DNA from 2 places in the Arthrobacter sp. SDR-2R genome. Region 1 is predicted to be linked to the other one. Evidence: riboswitches for the same ligand, from Rfam matches in the RefSeq annotation. Region 1 holds a riboswitch; the other holds the start of a gene.

Evidence for each region. Region 1 has a riboswitch for glycine ahead of gcvP (aminomethyl-transferring glycine dehydrogenase). Riboswitches for the same ligand answer to the same signal wherever they lie in the genome.
Region 2: another riboswitch for glycine. It lies ahead of AC3ANU_RS20425 (amino acid permease); the one in region 1 lies ahead of gcvP (aminomethyl-transferring glycine dehydrogenase).

Annotation. Positions count from the first base shown of each region.
Region 1 covers NZ_CM173231.1:4,054,191-4,065,073, forward strand. The annotation lists gene gcvT (glycine cleavage system aminomethyltransferase GcvT) at 1-5, opposite strand, end outside; gene gcvP (aminomethyl-transferring glycine dehydrogenase) at 17-2,875, opposite strand; glycine riboswitch at 2,929-3,036, opposite strand; glycine riboswitch at 3,063-3,160, opposite strand; gene AC3ANU_RS18725 (TetR/AcrR family transcriptional regulator) at 3,254-3,790, opposite strand; gene AC3ANU_RS18730 (MFS transporter) at 3,876-5,435, shown strand; gene AC3ANU_RS18735 (Dps family protein) at 5,517-5,996, opposite strand; gene AC3ANU_RS18740 (APC family permease) at 6,218-7,774, shown strand; gene AC3ANU_RS18745 (AMIN-like domain-containing (lipo)protein) at 7,854-8,399, opposite strand; gene AC3ANU_RS18750 (DUF4193 domain-containing protein) at 8,559-8,861, opposite strand; gene AC3ANU_RS18755 (hypothetical protein) at 8,954-9,157, opposite strand; gene AC3ANU_RS18760 (LacI family DNA-binding transcriptional regulator) at 9,265-10,278, opposite strand; gene araA (L-arabinose isomerase) at 10,327-10,883, opposite strand, start outside.
Region 2 covers NZ_CM173231.1:4,412,529-4,423,411, reverse strand. The annotation lists gene gcvP (aminomethyl-transferring glycine dehydrogenase) at 1-461, opposite strand, end outside; glycine riboswitch at 622-722, opposite strand; glycine riboswitch at 1,014-1,112, shown strand; glycine riboswitch at 1,113-1,208, shown strand; partial or broken gene AC3ANU_RS20425 (amino acid permease) at 1,259-2,799, shown strand; gene AC3ANU_RS20420 (hypothetical protein) at 2,972-3,772, shown strand; gene AC3ANU_RS20415 (LamB/YcsF family protein) at 3,756-4,505, shown strand; gene AC3ANU_RS20410 (DUF445 domain-containing protein) at 4,722-6,083, opposite strand; gene AC3ANU_RS20405 (glycerophosphodiester phosphodiesterase) at 6,133-7,032, shown strand; gene AC3ANU_RS20400 (CoA transferase) at 7,040-8,425, shown strand; gene AC3ANU_RS20395 (DoxX family protein) at 8,581-9,042, shown strand; gene AC3ANU_RS20390 (AzlC family ABC transporter permease) at 9,039-9,839, shown strand; gene AC3ANU_RS20385 (AzlD domain-containing protein) at 9,836-10,147, shown strand; gene AC3ANU_RS20380 (hypothetical protein) at 10,381-10,518, shown strand; gene AC3ANU_RS20375 (hypothetical protein) at 10,600-10,883, shown strand, end outside.

The DNA.
Region 1 (10,883 bases):
GTCATGGCGCCGGTCCTCAGTTTTCGAAGTCTTCCAGCGGCGGGCAGGAGCAGATGAGGTTCCTGTCACCTGCGGCGCCGTCGATGCGTCCCACGGGCGGGAAGTACTTGTCCTGCTTGTGGTGGGCAGGGAACGCCGCCTGCTCCCGCGGGTAGGCGCGGTCCCAGTCAGAGCTGACGACGGCGGCCGCCGTGTGGGGTGCGCGGCGCAGGGGTGAATCCGCTACAGCAAAGTCGCCGTTGGCCACCTGGTCGATTTCCTTGCGGATGCTGATCATGGCCTCGATGAAGCGGTCGATCTCGGCCAGGTCCTCTGACTCGGTGGGCTCCACCATCAGCGTGCCCGCGACAGGGAACGAAAGGGTGGGGGCGTGGAAACCGAAGTCGATCAGCCGCTTGGCCACGTCCTCGGCCGTGACTCCCGTCTTCGCCGTGAGTTCGCGCAGGTCCAGGATGCACTCGTGCGCCACCAGCCCGCCTTCACCGGTGTAGAGGACCGGGAAGTATTCGTTCAGGCGGGACGCGACGTAGTTGGCCGCCAGCAGCGCGGACTTGGTGGCCTCGGTCAGGCCCTCACCGCCCATCAGCTTCACGTAGGCCCAGGAAATCGGCAGGACGCCGGCCGAACCGAACCGGGACGCCGAGATCGCCACACCGTGCCCGGCTTCGTGCGCCGCCTTGTTCGCGTCGCCCGGCATGAACGGTGCCAGGTGCGCCTTGGCGGCAACGGGCCCGACGCCGGGTCCCCCGCCGCCGTGCGGGATGCAGAAGGTCTTGTGCAGGTTCAGGTGGGACACGTCCCCGCCGAACTGGCCCGGCTGGGCCAGCCCTACCAGGGCGTTGAGGTTGGCGCCGTCGATGTAGACCTGGCCGCCCGCGGCGTGCACAGCGTCACAGACTTCGCGGACATCCCCATCGTAGACACCGTGGGTGGAGGGGTAGGTGATCATGATGGCCGAGAGGACGTCCTTGTTGGCCTCGATCTTGGCCGTCAGGTCGTCGTGGTCGATGGTGCCGTCGGCAGCCGTGGCCACGACGACCACCTTCATGCCCGCGAGCACGGCGGAGGCGGCGTTGGTGCCGTGCGCCGAGGCCGGGATCAGGCAGACGTTGCGCTGCTGCTCGCCCCGGGAATGGTGGTAGCCGCGGATCGCGAGCAGCCCGGCGAGCTCGCCCTGCGAGCCCGCGTTGGGCTGGATGGACACCTGGTCATACCCGGTGATCTCGGCGAGGTCCGCTTCCAGGCCGGCGATGAGTTCGCGCCAGCCTTCGGTCTGGGAGTCCGGGGCGAACGGGTGGATCGAGGCGAACTCCGGCCAGGAAATGGCTTCCATCTCGGCCGTGGCGTTCAGCTTCATGGTGCATGAACCCAGCGGGATCATGGTGCGGTCCAGCGCCAGGTCCCGGTCCGAGAGCTTGCGGATGTAACGCAGCAGCTGGGTTTCAGACCGGTGCGTGTTGAAGACCGGGTGCTGCAGGTAGTCGGAGGAACGCTCGACGGCGGCCTCCAGCCCAAAGCCCTGGCCCTCGCCCTGGACCTCGGCAACCGTGGCGCCAAAGACGTCGGCAACCTGGGCGACGATGGCCGCCGTCGTGGTTTCATCGAGGGCGATGCCTACGGTGTCGGCGTCGACGCTGCGCAGGTTGATGCCCCGCGCCTCGGCGTCGGCGATGATGCCAGCAGCCCGTCCGGGGACCCGGACCGTAAGGGTGTCGAAGAAGCTCGTGTGCAGCACCTCGACGCCGGCGGCCGCAAGCGAGGCCGCCAGGCTACGGGCGTGGCGGTGCGCCGTTTGGGCAATCGCCTTCAGGCCGTCGGGGCCGTGGTAAACGGCGTACATGGACGCAACGATGGCCAGCAGCGCCTGGGCGGTGCAGATGTTGGACGTGGCCTTCTCGCGGCGGATGTGCTGCTCGCGGGTCTGCAGTGCCAACCGGTAGGCAGGCGTGCCGGCGTCGTCCTTTGACACCCCAACCAGGCGGCCAGGCAAGGAACGCTCCAGGCCTTTGCGGACAGCCATGTAGGCGGCATGGGGGCCGCCGAAGAACAGCGGCACGCCAAAACGCTGGGCTGAGCCGACGGCAATGTCCGCGCCCTGCTCGCCCGGAGGGGTGATCAGTGTCAGGGCCAGCAGGTCCGCAGCCACGGTGACCAGCGCGCCCCGGTCCTTGGCAGCGGCGATCACGGCGGACTGGTCCCACACGCGGCCGGAGACCCCGGGCTGCTGCAGCACGATCCCGTTGATGTCGCCCTCGGGCAGGCCCTTGGACAGGTCGGCGACCTCCACCTCGAAGCCGAGCGCCTCCGCACGCCCCAGCACGATGGCGATGGTCTGCGGCAGCACGTCGATGTCCAGGACGGTCTTGCCGCCTGCCGCGGGCTTGGTCTTGTTGGCGCGGCGCATCAGCAGCACGGCCTCGGCCACCGCCGTTGCTTCATCCAGCAGCGAAGCGTTGGCGATGGGCAGGCCCACAAGGTCCTGCACCATGGTCTGGAAGTTCAGCAGCGCCTCAAGCCGGCCCTGCGAAATCTCCGGCTGGTAGGGCGTGTAGGCGGTGTACCAGGCCGGGGATTCCAGGATGTTGCGGCGGATCACCGGCGGAGTCACGGTGTCGTAGTAGCCCTGGCCGATCAGCTGCACCGCCGTCTTGTTCTTGGCGGCAAGCTTCCGCAGTTCCGTGAGGACTTCAACCTCACTGAGGGCGTCCTGCAGGCGAAGGGCGGTGTCCTGGCGGATGACCTTGGGAACCGCGGTGTCCACAAGGGAATCGACCGAGTCGTAGCCTACGGCTTTGAGCATGGTGTCGACGTCGGCCTGGCGGCGCGCGCCGATATGGCGGTCTACGAAAGTGGTGGAGGCTGGGGTAACCGACACGAAGGAACTCCATTTACTCAGGCGGCGAAGGGTACGCCACAGCTATTCGGGTTCCTCCCCGCTCTGTATTGGACCTGAGAGTTTCCGCGTTCCCTGCCTGGGCAGGACCCGCTTGCACCGTCGGTGAGCACAACAGTCCCTACCTCTCCAAAAGAGAATAAGACTGCCTGCTGCTTTCCAGAGGTGCCTCGCCGCGGCGGTACGGGGGCCTGCGAGATTCCTGGGGAGGATTTGCTCCTACGGCGCCTGCCTGTACTTCCGGCAGAACTCTCCCGCCGCAGATCAAAGGCTATTCATTTGTTGGATCATGAAGGCCGGTGACAGCCCTCACAACTTTCTATTGTCCTACGCGGCAACCCCTCCCGGCAAATGACGGAGCTACCTGCGGAGCCGTTCCAGCGCGGCCAGGAGTTCCTCCACGTCAGCGGCCGCTCCCCCGGCCGGCGCAGGGGCCACGGACAGCATGGCGTTGAAGTACAGGCCGTCCCCCATATAGAGGACTGCCTTGGCCAGCCCAGGTCCCACATCCGCAGCAATTTCGTCCAGCCAGCGCTGCTGGATGGCCGCGAAGCGGCGCCGCGTCTCCTCGTGGGCCACCTCTGCAAGCCGGGTGGCGGCCACGATGGCACGGTCCAAAGGGGTATCCGCCCAGACCGAGGAACGGATGAAGTAGGCCGCGGCGCCTTCAGCTGCCGACGCCATGGCATCGGCATCCTCGCTCGCCAGGCCCTCCAGGCGGTCAAGCAACACGGCAATCAGGGCTTCCTTGTTGGGAAAGTGGTAGAGGAGGCCGCCTTTGGATACGCCGGCCTTGCGCGCCACGGCATCGAGGGTGGCCGCCCGCTCACCCACTTCAATCAGCAGGGACTCGAAGGCGTCAAGGACCGCGTCACGGGCAACAGGCTTTCGGGGCATGCCCTCCATCATGCCCTCCCCCGTGCAGGAATAAGGAAAACCATCGCATTTTTAAACTATACCGTCCGGACGGTATAGTTATCTCATGACCACTTCCATCGAGAGTTCGGCAACCGGGCAGGCAAGCAGCACTTCCATGCGTCCTCCGTGGCGCGACTGGCTGGCGCTGGGGCTCCTGATGTTTCCCGTGCTGCTGGTGGCGGTGGACAACACCGCACTGACGTTCGCGCTGCCGGCCATCGCCCGGGCCCTGGAACCCACGGGCGTGCAGCTGCTGTGGATCGTTGACGCCTACCCCCTGGTGCTGGCCGGGCTGCTGGTATCAATGGGAAGCCTCGGCGACCGGATTGGGCGGCGGAGGCTGCTCATCCTTGGCAGCATCGGCTTTGCCGCGCTGTCCGTTGCGACGGCTTTTGCACCCGCGCCGGAATGGCTCATCGCCGGCCGCGCCGCCCTGGGATTCTTCGGCGCCATGCTGATGCCGTCCACCTTGTCGCTGATCCGCAACATTTTCCCCGAGCCCAATCGCCGCAGGCTGGCCGTCGCCATCTGGGCCGCCGGATTCTCCGGCGGCGCGGCCCTGGGTCCGATCTTCGGCGGCTGGCTGGTGGAGCACTTCTGGTGGGGTGCCGTCTTCCTGGTGGCGGTCCCCCTCATGCTCCCCCTGCTGGCGTTTGGACCGGCCCTCATCCCGGAATCGAAGGATCCGGCACCCGGCAAGGTGGACATCCCCAGCATCCTGCTCTCCATGCTGGTCATGGTGCCCGTTGTCTACGGGATCAAGGCAGTTGCCACCGAAGGTCCAGGGGCGGCAGGTCTGGGCGCCATCGCCTTCGGCCTGGCCACGGGGGCGGTGTTCGTGCAGCGGCAGCAGCGGCTGGCGCACCCCCTGCTGGACATGTCCCTGTTCCGGAACAGGGTGTTCAGCATGGCCATCAGCGCCAACATCCTTGCCCTGTTCTCCTTCAACGGCTTCATCCTGTTCCTCGCCCAGCACCTCCAACTCCTCGAGGGAATGACGCCGTCCGCAGCGGGCGTTGCCATGATCCCGGCACTGGCCGCCACGGTGGTGGCCGGCCTGGTGGTGGTGCCGCTGGTCCGCAAGGTCCGCCCGGGATACGTGGTGGCTGCGGGGTTGGCGTTCAGTGCCACCGGCTACACCATGGTGGCATTCGGGAATCACGACGGCGGCCCCTCGCTGCTGCTGGCAGCCCTGCTGGTCCTTGCACTGGGCGTGGGTACGGCCGAAACCATCTCCAACGACCTCATCCTCGGGTCCGCGCCGCCGGAGAAGTCAGGCGCTGCCGCGGCAATCTCCGAGACCGGCTACGAGGTGGGGTCGCTGCTGGGCACGGCGGTACTGGGCTCCATCCTGACGGCGTCCTACCAGCAGAACCTGCGGCTGCCCGCAGGCCTTGACGGCATGCTGCCCGGCTCCTCCCTGCACAGCGCGAGGGAAACACTTGCCGGCGCAGTGGAAGCAGCAAACCTGCTGCCCGCTTCCCTGTCGGACACCGTCCGGGACGCTGCGGCGTCAGCGTTTGATTCCGGCGTGCACATCACTGCGGCAATTGGGCTGGTACTGATGGCGACGGCGGCAGTCCTCGCCGCCGTCGTGCTGCGGAAGGTGCCGAAAGCGGCCTAACCAAGCGAAACAAAAAGGGCGCCTGGTACCGGATCAATTCCGATACCAGGCGCCCAAAGGGTCCAGGCGGGTGGCCGCCGGCTACTTGGAGTCGGCGGCTGTGACCTTGGCGGTCGGCTTCATGTTTTCAGCCTGCACCATCCAGGCAAACTGCTCCAGCCGGGCAATGAACTCGTGCAGGAGGTCCGCGGAGGTGGGATCCTCCTCGTCCACTTCGTCATGGACTTTGCGCATGGTGCCCACGGCGGCTTCCATGGCGGCAACGATCCGCTCGATGGCATCCGTGGTGCTGATCAGCCCTTCAGGGAACTGGGCCAGGCTGGTGGTTTCGGCAACGGTGGAGCTGCGGCCATCCGGGAGTGCATGCAGGGCGCGCATCCGTTCGGCTGTGTCGTCGGCGAACTGGCGGGCAGCGTCGACGATCTCATCAAGCTGCAGGTGCAGGTCGCGGAAGTTGGTGCCCACGATGTTCCAGTGCGCCTGCTTGCCCTGGACGTGCAGTTCGATCAGGTCGGCCAGGACAGCCTGCAGATTGTTGGTCAGTGTCGGTGAAGCTTTCATGCGTCCTCCTCAAGTGGTCCAATACGGCCGACGCTACCAGCCGAGCACGTAGCGGCGGCAGGGCTTTCGGCAATTTCTCAGTGAGCTTACTAATTTGGAAAGGAAGTCATAAACGAATGTGATTCATATTGCGTCTTGCATCACAGGTCCGGCACCCCCATACTAAATGAACGCCATTCATATAGTGACCTCCGTCTCACAGCCTTCCAGAAAGTGGTGCCATGACAGAGACAATCCGCACCAGTACGGCCAAACCCGGTCCGCACGCCCACGCCCCGTCCGCGGACGGCGTCAGCGCCAAAGGCCTCAAGGGCGGGCAGCTCGGGCTCCTCGCCGTCGTCGTCCTGGGCATTTCAACCATCGCCCCCGCCTACACCCTCACCAGCGCACTCGGACCCACCGTCAATGAAGCCGGACTCCAGTTGCCAGTCATCTTCCTGATCGGGTTCATCCCCATGATCCTGGTCTCGCTCGCCTACCGGGAGCTCAACGCCGACTCCCCGGACAGCGGCACAACCTTCACCTGGGTGACCAAAGCCTTCGGCCCCTGGGTCGGCTGGATGGGCGGCTGGGGCCTGCTGGCCGCCAACATCATCGTGCTGTCCAACCTGGCCGGCGTCGCCGTCGACTTCTTCTACCTCTTCCTGTCCCAGCTCACCGGCTCACCGGAACTGGCAGACCTGGCCGGCAACAAAGCGCTGAACGTCCTGACCTGCTTCGTGTTCGTGGCGCTGGCTGTTTGGGTCAGCTACCGCGGGCTGCACACCACCAAGGTGGTGCAGTACGGCCTGGTGGGCTTCCAGCTTCTGGTCCTGGGGCTGTTCGTCGCCATGGCCTTCGCCAACTGGTCCACGTCCGAAACGGCCATCCCGTTCAGCTGGGACTGGTTCGACGTCACGAAGATCGAGACGTTCGGCCAGATTGCCGCCGGCATCTCGCTGTCGATCTTCGTGTACTGGGGCTGGGATGTGTGCCTCACGGTCAACGAGGAAACAGCGAACGGCCAGAAGACGGCCGGACTGGCCGGCACCCTGACCGCCGTCATCGTCCTGGCCATCTACCTCCTGGTCAGCATCGCCACCATGATGTTCGCCGGCGTCGGGGACACCGGCAACGGCCTGAACAACGCCGACAACCAAGAGAACATCTTCACGGCCCTGGCCTCCCCCATCATGGGCCCCTTCGCCATCCTGATGTCCCTCGCCGTGCTGTCCAGTTCCGCGGCCTCCCTCCAGTCCACGTTCATGTCGCCGTCCCGAAGCCTGCTGGCCATGGCGCACTACGGCGCCCTGCCTGAACCGTTCAGCCGGATCAGCAGGAAGTTCGCGACGCCGGGCTACGCCACCATCGCCGCCGGCGTCCTGTCCGCCGGGTTCTACGCGGTGATGCACGTGGTCAGCGAAAACGTCCTGAATGACACCATCCTGGCCCTGGGTCTGATGATCTGCTTCTACTACGGCCTCACCGCGCTGGCCTGCACCTGGTACTTCCGCCACAGCCTGTTCAACAGCACCCGCCACTTCCTGCTGCGGCTGGTATGCCCGGTGGTGGGCGGCGTGGGCCTGTTCGTGGTGTTCGTCCAGACCGCCGTGGACAGCCTGGCGCCGGAGTTCGGCAGTGGTTCCGAGGTCTTCGGCGTGGGCCTGGTGTTCATCCTGGGCATCGGCATCCTGGCCCTGGGCGCCGTCGTCATGCTGGTCATGTCCCGCACGCACCCCGGCTTCTTCCGCGGCGAAACCCTCAAGCGGGACACCCCCGCGCTGGTAGTGCCGGAATAGATCGCTGAAGGCCGCCACAACGCTGCCTGAACGAAAAAGGTGCCGTGCCCCCATCAGGGGCACGGCACCTTTTTCGTTTTCACCAGTAGTGCGCCACGTCGATCACCAGGCGCGAGCCCGGGCCGGGACCGGCCAGGGTGAAGACCCGGAACGGCAGGCGGGCCCGGACGCCCAGACCGAGGCTTGTGTACCCCTCGAAGCTTCCGGCCGAAACCACCTGGCGGAACGTCTGGTAGCCGGCCACGTTGCTGAGTTCAGCCTTGTCCGCCGGGTTGTAGGTGGGGTTGCCGTTCTGGTCGTAGGACGGCGCCTTGATGCTGATATGCAGGCGCGCGCCGCCCCGTACCGGGATGAAGGCCCCGGAGCCTTCCTGCTCAATCCGCGGCACATACTGCACCGTGTAGGACACGGGGGGCCCGTTGAGGTCCACCACCAGCCGGTCGAAGCAGTAGTGCTGCCCGGTCCGGACATTGGTGACCGATGCGGTCCCCGTATCCTGCCCGGTCTTCGCAAGGGAGCCCCATGTGAGGCCGCAGTAGGGCGCCGCCGAGGCGGGTGCCTGGACCACGATTCCCAGCCCGGAAGCCAACAGGATTGCCGCGAGCCAGGTGAGGAACTTCTTCATAGCAGTGCCATCCACGACTAAAGACCATTGGATGCTTCCAGCGTAGGAGTGTCCGGACCGGGAAACGAGGGGGCATTTTGATAACGACGGCGTCCGGGGACAAAGCAGCGCCGGCCACCTCGGGGAGGTGGCCGGCGCCGGCAAAAATCAGGAAGACACTCAGCCTTCGCAGTCGCGGCAGTACTTCAGGCCGTCCTTTTCACGGGCAACCTGGGAGCGGTGCCGGACCAGGAAGCACGACGAGCAGGTGAACTCATCGGACTGCTCGGGAACCACAATGACGGTCAGTTCCTCATTGGACAGATCGGCGCCGGGCAGGTCGATGCCTTCAGCGGTGTCGTTCTCGTCGACATCGATAACCGCGGTCTGCGCGTTGCCGCCCCGTGACGCCTGGAGGGCCTCGAGAGAGTCGGCCGGCGACTCTTCTTCCTGCTTGCGTGGAGCATCGTAATCGGTAGCCATAGCGTGTTCACTTTCGTTGCTGCGCAGCGCCATTTCAGGCACCTCAGTGCAGCAGTTTAGGGCATTATCGCGCTACCGGCGCAATAGTGTGGCTAAGCAGACATTCTGCCGCTTCCGCCCGCTGTTCCTGCATGCCCGGACCGGGCCTGGTCGGCACCGAGGGACACTCCGCTCAAGGCCGGAAGCCAGCCCCACCGGGTGGCGTCGGCCATGGCGCCGGCGGCACTGGACTCGGATTCGTAGGTGAAGGTGTCCAGCAGCCAGTCGCGGAGCCGGATGAGCAGGGTAGCCGTCATGCACTGAAAACTACGCAGCGATTGTTGTGGCCACGTTTCGCGCCGGTCTCCCCCGGATTAAATCAGCTGCCGGCAGGATCTCCGGCCGGATTCGGCAGGCGGGTTCTTCAGGCGGGCGGTGCCGTGCTGCTGCGCAGGACGAGTTCCGGCTCCACGACAAGTGTCCGGGGTCCTTCCGCGCCGCTGAACGCCGTCAACATCATCTGCATGCACCGCCGGCCCAGTTCCTCGAAGTCCTGCCGGACCACCGTCAGCGGCGGACTGAAATAGCCGGCCTCGGGCTGGTCGTCGAAGCCCACCACGGACACGTCCTGCGGCACTTTGATGCCGGCCTCGGTCAGGGCGCGCAGGACTCCCAGGGCCATCTGGTCGTTGCCCACGAAGAGGGCGGTGGCCCGGCGGGTGGCCGCGATCCGCCGGCCGATGGCGTAGCCGCTGCCGGCGCTCCAGTCACCTTCGATGATCAGGTCCGCCTCGAGTCCTGCGGAGGCAAGGGTGGACCGCCAGCCGTCGGCACGCGCCACGGCATCGATCCAGTCCTGCGGGCCCGCGACGTGCCCGATCCTGACGTGCCCCTGCCCAATGAGGTGCCGCACGGCGAGTTCGGCCCCGCGGCGCTGGTCCACCCTGACGCCGCCAACAGTGTCATTCCCCTCGGGTCCAACGGCCACCACCGGGACCCCGATGGGAAGTTCCGCCAGGGCGGCCAGCGTCTCAAGGTGCGGAACGATCACCACGATGCCGTCCACCGACTGGTCCAGGAAGTGCCTGACGGCGTCCAGGATCGCGTCCCGGCTGACCTCCCGCAACGCGGCGACGCTGACGAAATATCCGGCGTCCCTCGCAGCGCGTTCCACGCCCAGCAATGTATTGGCAGGACCGTACTGGGAGAGCTCGCTGCCCAGGACCCCTATGGTCTGCGAGCGCCGGGTGACCAGGCTCCGGGCTGCGGTGTTGCGGCGGTAGCCGAGCCGGGCTATCACCGCTTCCACTTTTTCCCGCGTCCCCGGGCTCACGTTGGGGTGGTTGTTGACCACCCGTGACACGGTCTGGTGTGAGACCCCGGCCAGCTCCGCCACGTCCTCAAGCCTCGGCAGCCGGCGTGGTTTGCCGTGCGTCACGGGGTTGTTGTCCGTGGCGGGCGCCGGGAGCTCAGCCGTGCCATTGGATCAGATCCCGCCTGCCAGCTTGTAGTAGGCGGCGTTCCAGTTCAGGTCCTTCTTGAACTGCCGGATGGTGGTGTCGTGGTCAATGGTCAGCAGTTCGGTTTTGGCGATCTCGGCGAAGTCTTCGAACACGTCCATGCCCACCTGGGTGGAGAGCACGGTGTGGTGGGCAGCGCCGGCCGTGAGCCAGGCTGCTGCGGAGGTTGCGAAGTCCGGCTTGGGCTCCCACAGGGCGCGGGCCACGGGCAGGTTTGGCAGCGGCTGGTCCAGGGGAACGACGTCGACGGCGTTGGCTACCAGGCGGAAACGGTCCCGCATGTCGGACAGGGCGACGACGACGCCCGGGGAGGCATCGGCGTCGAACACCAGGCGGACCGGGTCCTCCTTGCCGCCGATGCCCAGCGGGTGGATTTCCAGGCGCGGCTTCGACGCCGTGAGGGAGGGGCAAACTTCCAGCATGTGGGCGCCCAGGATCTTCTCGGACCCGGGCTCCAGGTGGTACGTGTAGTCCTCCATCAGGGAGGCACCGCCGGGCAGGCCGGCACCCATCACCTTCGCGG
Region 2 (10,883 bases), 360 kb from region 1:
GCTTCGGCGACGGCGGTGGCTTCGTCGAGGAGGGAGGCGTTTGCTACCGGGAGCGCCGTCAGGTCCTGCACCATGGTCTGGAAGTTCAGCAGCGCCTCAAGCCGGCCCTGGGAAATCTCCGGCTGGTAGGGCGTGTAGGCGGTGTACCAGGCCGGGGATTCCAGGATGTTGCGGCGGATCACCGGCGGAGTCACGGTGTCGTAGTAGCCCTGGCCGATCATCTGGACTGCCGTCTTGTTCTTGGCGGCAAGCTTCCGCAGTTCCGTGAGGACTTCAACCTCGCTGAGGGCGTCGGTCAGCTTGAGCGCAGTTTCCTGGCGGATGGGCGCGGGGACGGCCACGTCAACCAGGCCATCCAGGCTGTCGTAGCCGATGGCCTTGAGCATGGTGTCGATGTCGGCCTGGCGGCGCGCGCCGATATGGCGGTCAACAAACGATGTTGGATGCGAATGAATCGTCATGAGGAACTCCAGATCTGGCCGGCCGAAGGTGGCACGGCGTGGGATGGGTTCCTCCCCGCTCTGTATTGGACCTGAGAGATTCCGCGTTGCCTGCTGTTGGCAGGGGACCGCTTGCACCGTCGGTGAACCAGGCAGAAGCCTGATTGCTTTCCAGAGTCGCCTCGCCGTGACGGTACGGGGGCCTGAGAGATTCCTGGGGAGGATTTGCTCCTACGGCGCCTGACCGGTGTTTCGCCGGGAGGACTCTCCCGTCACAGCTCGAAAGGCTTATTCAAATGTGGGTGATTCGGCTCACAAGGTACCGGGATAGACTCGTCCGTGGCAAATCGGGCGGCTTCCGTGCGGGGCTCGAGGGGCACGTGACGCCGTTCTTCCCCGCTTGTGTCGGGAGGGGTTTGACATTCGATCGTGACGGACACCACACTGAACCCCGGGAATGGCGCCGCCGGTGGCTGGCTCAGCGTATCCGGAGCAGCCCACCAGTCGGCGCCTGTCCCATTGCATGACCGGCCGTGGCCCAAAAAGCCTGCGGCTTCCAACTGAATACGCCTTCGACCTGCGGCGGGAGAGCCCTGCCGGGTACATCCAGCAGGCGCCGTAGGAGCAAACCCTCCCCAGGAAACTCTCAGGCCCACGTACCGCCGCGGACAGGCAACTCTGGAAAGCAGCCGGGCATGACCCTGGCTCACCGGCGGTGCAAGCGGCTTTTGCTGCGGAAACTCTCAGGTCCACTACAGAGCGGGGAGGAACCAAATCTTTTGCGGCACCCAAAAGCCGCTTTATCGATGGAGTTCCTCATGGCGATTCATCCCCCCACGTCCAACGGCGAACCAGCCCGCAGCCAAGGCGCTGCCACGGCAGCCCGCAGCGAGCCTCCCCACCTGGAGCGGCAGCTCACCAACCGGCATATCCAGCTCATCGCCATCGGCGGCGCGATCGGCAGGGCCTGTTCATGGGTTCCGGCAAGACCATCTCCGCGGCCGGCCCATCCGTGATCTTCGTATACATGATCATCGGCTTTATGCTTTTCTTCGTCATGCGGGCCATGGGTGAACTGCTGCTCAGCAACCTGAACTACAAGTCCTTCAGTGATTTCGCCGCCGATCTCCTGGGGCCGTGGGCCGGATTCTTCACCGGCTGGACGTACTGGTTCTGCTGGGTGATCACCGGAATCGCCGACGTCATCGCCATCGCAGGGTACTCAAAGGAACTTTGGCCGGCGCTGCCACTTTGGATCCCGGGCCTGGCCACGGTGGGCATCCTGCTCCTGCTGAACCTCGCCACCGTCAAGGCGTTCGGCGAGACCGAGTTCTGGTTCGCCCTCATCAAGATCGTCGCCATCGCAGCCCTGATCATCGTGGGACTCTTCATGATCTTCACCGGTTTCCAGAGCGACGCGGGCACCGCAAGCTTCACCAACCTGTGGAGCCATGGCGGGTTCTTCCCCAATGAGTTCATGGGCTTCGTGGCCGGATTCCAGATCGCAGTCTTCGCCTTCGTAGGCATCGAACTGGTGGGAACCACCGCCGCCGAGGCCAAGAACCCCGAGCGCACGCTGCCCAAGGCCATCAACGCCATCCCCGTCCGCGTGCTGCTCTTCTATGTCGGTGCGCTGGTCATCCTGATGGCGGTCACCCCGTGGACCCAGTTCGCCGCCGGCCACAGCCCCTTTATCGGGATGTTCTCCCTGGCCGGCCTCGGCGCCGCGGCCACGGTGGTCAACCTGGTGGTCCTGACTTCGGCGATGTCCTCCGCGAACTCCGGCATCTACTCCACGTCCCGCATGGTCTTCGGCCTGGCCCAGGAAGGCGACGCCCCCGGTATCTTCAGCCGGCTCTCCACGAGGAAGGTGCCCAGCAACGCGCTGTTCCTGTCCTGCGTCCTGCTGCTGTCCGGCGTCGTACTCATGTATGCCGGCCAGGATGTCGGCATGGCCTTTGAAATGGTGACCACCGTGTCTGCGGTCTGCTTCGTCTTCGTCTGGTCGATCATCCTCGCCAGCTACATCTCCTTCCGGCGCCGCCGGCCGCACCTGCATGCGGCGTCGAAGTTCAAGATGCCCGGTGGCATTCCCGCCGTGTGGGTGGTGTACGCATTCTTTGCCTTCGTCCTTTGGGCCCTTACCACCCAGCCCGACACTCTCGTTGCACTGCTGGTAACCCCCATCTGGTTCGTCATCCTGGGCGTGGCTTGGGCCATCCTGCGGCGCCGTCCCGCCCACCTGGCCCGCTTCGAGGTCTTCCGTGCCGAGCTTCAGGCAGACCAGGCCACTGCCGCGCGCAGCGGCGGCCAGGACGCCGGGGCGGCGGGGCGCGAGGTCCAGCAGGCCGGGAAGTAACGTCCGACGGCGGGTTGCAGCGGCGGCGGTGAGGTGCAGGTACCGCATCCTGCCGCCGCAGCCCGCCGGACGAAGCCACGGCCCGGAAGTTAAGCATGCTTAGTGTCTATCCACATAGGATGGAAAGGCACGGCAGCCTAGCCGCTGCAGGTCGATTTGAATGAAGGTGACCATGGCCCGGCGCAGCAACCCCGCAGTACGCATCGCACAGGAAACCGCCCACAACGCAATGTTTGACGCCGAGGGCAAGCCCAAGCCCGGCGTCCACAACATGCTCCTGAAAGCAGTGCAGATCCAGCGGCCCCTGGTGGTTGGCTACATCCGCAGGCTCCAGAAGAGGCATCCGCGGGCGACGGCCGCGCAGCTGGCGGACATCGCAGAGCGCGACTACCTGCGGGCTGTTGCCGGAGGGGGAGCCCTGGTGGGTGCCACCGCCGTCGTCCCCGGCGTTGGAACCGTGGCGTCGCTGGGACTTTCCGCAGCCGCCACCGTTGGCTTCCTGGAAGCCACAGCCCTGTACGCAACATCGCTGGCTGAACTGCACGGCATCCGTCTGACCAACCCGGAAAAGGCCGGCACCATGGTCATGGCCATCATGCTCGGCGAGGAGGGCACCGCCCTGCTGGGCACGCTCAGCGGCCAGGCATCCGGCGGCGCCACCAACACCTGGGGCAACGCGCTGTCCAAATCCATGGTGGTGCCGGGTTTCGGCAGCGTCCGGAAGAGGATCCAGCATGCCTTCCTCAAGAACCTGCTCAAGCGCCAAGGGACTGCCTTGTTCGGGCGGGCCCTCCCGTTCGGCATAGGGGCCGTTGTCGGCGGAGCCGGTAACCTCGTGATGGGCCGTGCGGTGGCCAAGAATGCCCGGGAGGCGTTCGGGCCGATGCCGGACACCATTCCCGGGGAGCTGACTTCCGCTGCCGGGCCGGACAACCTGACGCTGGAAGGCAACATCATTGGATCTCAACGCTGACGTAGGCCAATCATTCGGCTCCTGGACCGCGGGAGGCGATCCGGCGATGCTCCAGCTGGCAACCAGCGCCAACGTAGCCTGTGGCCTCCACGCGGGGGATCCCGTCACCATGCTCGACAGCTGCAGGGCCGCGTACGAACTTGATGTCACCGTCGGTGCGCACCTGGGCTACCGGGACCTGGCCGGCTACGGGCGCCGCATGCTTGGCATGAGCTTCGACGAGCTCTTCGGGGACGTGCTGTACCAGCTGGGCGCGCTCGACGGGGTTGCGCATGCCGTGGGCGCCTCCGTGGACTATGTGAAGGCGCATGGAGCGCTGTACGACACCACGATCCATGACGCCGAACAGGCCTCCGCCGTAGTGGCTGCGGTCAACGCCTACGATCCAGGCCTTCCGTTCCTGGGCTTCCCGGGCTCGGAGCTGCTGAAGCAGGCCAAGGAAGCCGGGCACCCGGTGTTCGTTGAGGCTTTCGCCGACCGTGCCTACCTCGCCGACGGCAGCCTGGTGCCGCTCTCCGAGGACGATGCCGTCCTGTACGACGTCGATGCGGTGGTCGAACGGGCCGTCCGCCTGGCCACGCAAGGCGAAGTGGTTGCCGTGGACGGATCCGTAATTGCGGTACGGCCCGACTCCCTGTGCATTCACGGTGGGACCCCTGACGCCGTAGAAATGGCGGCCCGGATCAGGGCAGGACTTGAGGGCGCAGGCGTCGCACTGGAGTCCTTCGCCTAGGAGCCTGCAGCCGTACGGCGGGCCGACTCCATTCCAACAATCCGAGCGTCACTCCAGCCCTCCGTGCCGCCGTCGTACGCCTTATCGACACGCACATTCCTTTTCGCACCCCAAATATCCCGAGCGAAAAGGAAGATGCGCAGCGCCAAGATGAATCTGCAGCGAAAAGGAAGATGCGCAGCGCCAAGTCCACCCGGGACCTACAGCAGCGGAAAACTACCCAAAGATCAGCTGTGCCACCGTGAAAATCCCCAGCCCGGCCAGGGACCCCACCACGGTGCCGTTGATGCGGATGAACTGCAGGTCCTTACCCACCTGGAGCTCGATCTTCTGCGAGGTTTCCTCGGCATCCCACCGAGCCACGGTGTCCGTAATAACGCCTGCGATGTCCGAACGGTAGGTGCGGACCAGGTACCCGGCGGCGTCACCGATCCATGCGTTGACCTTCCCGGCCAGTTCGGGGTCGTCCACGAGCCGTGACCCAAAATCGCGCACCGCAGCCTTGAACTTGATGGTGAGTTCGCTGTCCGGATCATCCACGGCGCCCAGCAGCGCGTTCTTGACCGTTCCCCAGGTCCGCGAGGCCAGTTCGCGCACTTCGGGGTCGCCCAGGACCTGCGCCTTGATGTCTTCCGCGCGCGCAATCATCGCGGGGTCATGCTGCAGGTCCTGTGCCAGGTCGTTGAGGTACTTGTCGATTGACTGCCGCACCTGGTGGCGGGGGTCAGCCTGGACGGCACGGACGAACTTCAGGATCTCGATATAGACCTTGTCGCCCACCAGTCCGTCCACGAACTGCGGAACCCACGTGGGGGAGCGGTCGGACACCAGGCGGGTGACGGTTTCGTGGTTGTCGTCCACCCAGTCCGCCGCGCGGTCCACCAGCAGGTCCACCAGCGTGTGATGGTGCCCGTCATGGAAGATGCGCTCCGCCAGCCTGCCCACGGGAGGTCCCCACGGCGGGGTGAGCAGATGCTTGCGCACCATGCCCTCGATGACGGCCTGGACGTCGTCGTCATTCAAAACCTTGAAGGCGCCGCGGATAACGGCAGCTCCCTCCTTGGCCACGCGTTCGGCACCACCAGGGCCGGCCAGCCAAACGCCGGCCCGCCGCGCGATGTTGACGCTGGCCAGCTTCTCCTGGACCACCTGCTCGGAGAGGAAATTGGTCTCCACGAACTCGCCCAGCGAGGCCCCGATCTGGTCCTTCCGGCGGGGAATGATGGCGGTGTGGGGAATCTTGATGCCCATGGGGTACTTGAACAGGGCCGTCACGGCGAACCAGTCGGCCAGCGCGCCCACCATTCCGCCCTCGGCCGCCGCGCGCACATACTGCAGCCACGGGTAGTCCTTCTGCAGCGCGAACGCAAAGACAAAAATCACGGCCATGGCGATCAGCAGGCTCAGCGCCAGCAGCTTCATCTTCCGCAGCGCTGCCGCTTTCTCGGCGTCGCCGGCACCGGGCTGGCGGCTTACGACGGCGCCTGCCGCCACAGTGCCAGGGCGCACCTGCTGTGCGGCCTCGGCGGGGGGATCCTGCCTGGTTGGCCCAGTAGTTGCCTCAGAGTTCACCTGCATGTGCCAAGCCTAGCCCCGAAGGCGGGGGCCGGTCGGCTACCGTGTGTCCATGACAATTGACGAGTCAGTGCCGCAGCGGCCGCTGGTCTTTGCCCATCGTGGTTCCAGCGGCGCATACGCCGAACACACCCGGGCCGCCTACCTGCAGGCATTGGCTGACGGGGCCGACGGGGTGGAGTGCGATGTCCACCTCACCCGGGACCAGCACCTGGTCCTGCTCCATGACGCCAACCTGGACCGGACGTCGGACGGGACCGGGCCGGTGGCTGAACGGACCCTGCGCGAGCTGCACCAGCTGGACTTCTCATCCTGGAAGGGGGTCCGCATTCCCGAAGAGTATGGAGCACGTTCGGAACAGCTGCTGACCCTCCCGGAGCTGCTGGACATCCTCCGCGGGGCGGGCCGCCCGGTGAAACTCGCCATCGAGCTCAAGCATCCCAGTCCCTACCAGCTCAAACTGGAGGACCGCGTGCTGGAGGTGCTCCGCAGCGAGGGCTGGGACCCGCAAAGCTCCACCGTGGACAACGTGGCCGTGACCTTCATGAGCTTCAGCCCGGACTCGGTCCGCCACCTGCTCCAGTCCGTCCCGCCGCAATACATCTGCCAACTGGTGGACGACCTCACCATCCATGAGATCCGCGGCGGTCTGGGCCTGGGCCTCATTACGGGGAGCGCCGTCGCCAACCTCATGAAGGCCACCCAGCTGGAGGGTGAACGGATCCTGGACGACCGGGAAGTAGGAATGGCCGGCCCCGGCATCGACTACGTCAGGGAGCGCCCGGCCACAATCCGCCGATGGCTGGACTCCGGGCGGCGCTTCCGGGTGTGGACCGTGGACTCCCCGGAGGATGTGGCACTTTGCCAGGAGCTGGGCATCCACGAGATCACCACCAACGTGCCGGCCCGCGTCCTGGACCAGCTCCACGCAGCCTCTCCGCAGGGAAAGTAGGGCGGACGTGGACGCGCACCACGTCAATCCGCTCCCGTATTCGCCCCGACGCTGGTGGGCCGGCGCCCTCGACGTCGAAGGCCTGGCACTGTACTCGGTGGGAGCCGCGGCGGAAGCGCTGAACGTGTATGCGCGCACGCCCGGCCGGTTCAGCACTACGCCGGCGCTTACCGCGGCTGCCTTCGATTCCTTCGGCCACCTGCGGATTGCCGGACGCAAGCCACAGGGATTCGCGCCCCTGTCGGGCTTCCGGCAGACCCGCGATGGCTGGATCCGGCTCCACGCCAACTACCCGCACCACGAGCAGCGGCTGCTGCGCGCCTTGGGAGCCGCCTCCGCGGAAGGGGCGGAACAGGCTCTTCGTTCCATGGCGGCGCTTGAGGCTGAGGCCGCCATCCAGGGCCACGGCGGGATCGCTGCGGCCGTGAGGACGCGTGACGAATGGCTTGCGTCCGGCATGGGCCGGGCGGCGGGATCCGGACCCTGGATTGCCGTGGAGCATACCGACGGCACCACGGCCGGTCTGGGACTGCAGGACTTTGCCGCGGCGGCTACTACGGCAGGCGGCGAGGGCATCGGTGGCGGCCACAAACCGCCGCTGGAGGGGCTGCGGGTCCTGGACCTGACCCGGGTGATTGCAGGGCCGGTGGCCACCCGCCTGCTTGCAGCATTGGGAGCCGACGTCCTGCGGATCGACCCGCCAGCCTTCCCGGAAATCGAAGACCAGTTCGTGGACACCGCGTTCGGCAAGCGCAGCGCGGAAGCCGATCTGGGGCTTCCGCAGAACCAGCACAGCCTCCAGCAGCTCCTGGCCCGCGCCGACGTCGTGGTCACGGGTTACCGGCACGGCGCCCTGGACCGTTTCGGGCTCAACCCGCGGGAACTGCTGGCCTCGCACCCTCGGCTGGTGGTGGTCACCCTCAACAGCTGGGGGAGCGCCGGGCCATGGAGCGGTATGCGCGGTTTTGACAGCATTGTCCAGGCCGCCTGCGGAATCGCGCACGTGTACGGGAAGGACAATGACGACGGCGGGTGGCGCCCGGGTGCCCTGCCTGTCCAGGCGCTGGACCACGCCACAGGATACGGGGTGGCTGCGGCGGCCGTCCGCCTCCTGGACCGACGCCGGGAGGCTGGGATGGGTGCCTGTGCGCAATTGTCCCTTGCCCGCACCGCCGAGGAACTGTTTTCCCTTCCAATGGGCACCGAAGCAGGGGACACCGAACCAGGGGTCACTGACGGCCCGGCAGAGCTACCCGGACCCCACCACAACTCCATGGACAGCACCTACGGGCAGCTCCGCTACGTCGGTCCACCGTTGCTGGACGCGGGCCGGCCGGTGGACTACCTGTCCCCGCCGCCCCCGTATGGAAGCTCTCCGCCCGCCTGGAATTGAGGGACCTTGCCTCACAGGCCGGTTTCTGGCGGCCACCGTGGCTGTGATTGAGTGGTTCCATGCCTCTTCCCTGGTCCGGTCCTGCAGTCAGGGGCTTGTCCGTACCGAACTTTTCCCTTCAGGGCCCCGCCGTTCAGACTCTGTCCGCGGCTGCCATGGGAGCCCTCCTGCTGGCCAGTGCGGGCAAGCACTTCAGGGATCCCGGCTTCTACCGCGACGTCGTTCCGGACTACCTCTGCCGCCGGGACGCGGAACCGGATCCGGAACCCGGTGCGGCCCACACTGCGGTCCCCAACCATCCTGTGCCCAACCATCCCCTGGCCGTCCTGTCCCGGGATGAGTGGATCGCCGTGAGCGGACTGCTGGAGCTGGCAGCCGCCGTCGGAATCCTCCTCCCGCCCACCCGGAAGCTGACCGCCACCGCCCTCACAGCGATGTTTATCGCATTCCTGGCGGGACACGCTGACGCACTGGCGAAGGCTTACGGTCCGCAGGGTACGCCCCGCCGGCGGAAGATCCACACCGTGCGGTTGCCGCTCCAGGCACCGTTGATCCTCTGGGCCTGGAGCCTCCGGAAGCCCATCCAAAAGGCACGCAAACCTGGAGGCTGGGTGTGAAACTCCTGGCCTCGCCGGCGGTCAGGGTGGGGATTTCCATCAGCATCGCCACCGGCCTTTACGGGGTGTCCTTCGGAGCGCTCGCAGTGACCTCCGGGCTCAACCTGTGGCAGACCATGGCCCTGAGCCTGCTCCTCTTCAGCGGTGGTTCGCAGTTCGCGTTTATCGGTGTGGTGGCAGGTGGAGGTTCGGGCATCGCCGCAATGAGCGCAGCAACCCTGTTGGGCATGCGCAACGGCATCTACGGCATGCAGTTGAACGCACTGCTGCGGCCCACCGGCTGGCGCAAGTTTGTCGGCGCGCAGCTGACCATCGACGAATCAACGGCCACCAGCACGGGCCAGACGGACCCGGCCGAGCAGCGGCGGGGATTCTGGACTGCAGGGATCGGCGTCTACGTGCTGTGGAACCTCTTCACCGCCGTGGGCGCGCTCGCCGGGAGCGGACTGGGCGATCCCAAGCAATGGGGGCTCGACGGTGCCGCGGTGGCCGCCTTCCTGGCGTTGCTCTGGCCGAGGCTTAAGGGCCGCGAGCCCATTGCCATCGCGGTGGTGTGTGCGGTGGCCACCGTTGTCGCCGTTCCCTTCGTGCCGGCGGGGGTGCCCATCCTGGTGGCCGCCCTGGTGGCCGCGCTGGTGGGCTGGTTCAGCCACGGCCGGCGCGACGAGGGCCTTGAGCCGGACGTCGAGCCCTATGGCGGACACCGTGACCATCACCCTGGCCGGCAGCAGGACGCAAGCCGCCCGTATCCGGGTGCGCAGGGGAGCGAAGGCACGGATCCGGGGGCAGGAGCATGAGCCTGTGGATCTGGCTGTTTCTTGCCTGCGCGCTGGCGTACGCCTGGAAGATCGTGGGCTACTTCGTGCCCGCCAGGTTCCTCGAGGACCCGCGCACATCCCGGGTTGCGGGCACCATGACCATCGGCCTGCTGGCCTCCCTTACCGTGGTGAATGCCGTCGTGTCTGGCCAGGGACTCGCGGCTGACGCCAGGCTGGGGGCGCTTGCCGCGGCCGCACTCGCGCTGGCGTTCCGCGCACCCTTCCTGGTGGTGGTCATCGCCGGGGCCGGTACCGCTGCCCTGCTGAGGGCATTGGGCTGGAGCTAGTTTGGCAGGCGTCTGCATAAATTAGTGATGCGGGTCACTTCCCCGGCTCGGCGGCGGCTGTACTATGAAATCGGCTTATGCAGTTGGCCATGGCATTCCTACGAACGGCGACCATGGAAAATCAGCTGTATCCCGCAGGCGGCTTGGCGGGCAGACCCCGCCACAAGGACGCCCGACGGCGGGCAGGCCTCCCAGCCAAACGCTTCTTCAGACGCTTTTCCCGCCTTTCAGACGTGCCGGAAGAGGACCTGGAAATTCTCGCCCAAAGGCTCCGGGAGGCATTCGACCTGGACCCGTCGTCGTCCGTTCCAGCGCTGCAGGCCCTGGTGCGTCAGGAACTCCGCAAGCGGGCAGACGCGGGCAACGCCTAGCGGGCCAGCATCGCGGGGCCAGGTGTGGTGGACTGGAGGAGATGCAGCCCACACCAGGCGGCCACCAAAGGAGGAATCGAGATGGACGAACAGTCACGGCCTGATAAGCCGCAGGACGGCCAGGGCACAGAGGACACCGAAGGGAAGGCTGGGGAAGCGCGCAGCGCCGGAATTCCTGCCGCTGAGCAAACCGGCAAGCTGCGGCCCGCCTACCTGGACCCCCGCGGCTCCGAGGCAACGCGTGAATTACGGGACACTGCACGGCGGCGCCGGGATGCCGAGGAGAAACTCCAGCAGCACCTGATGGAGGCGAAGCACCACATCCCCAACGAGTTCCATGAGCACCATGACCACGAACCCCAGTC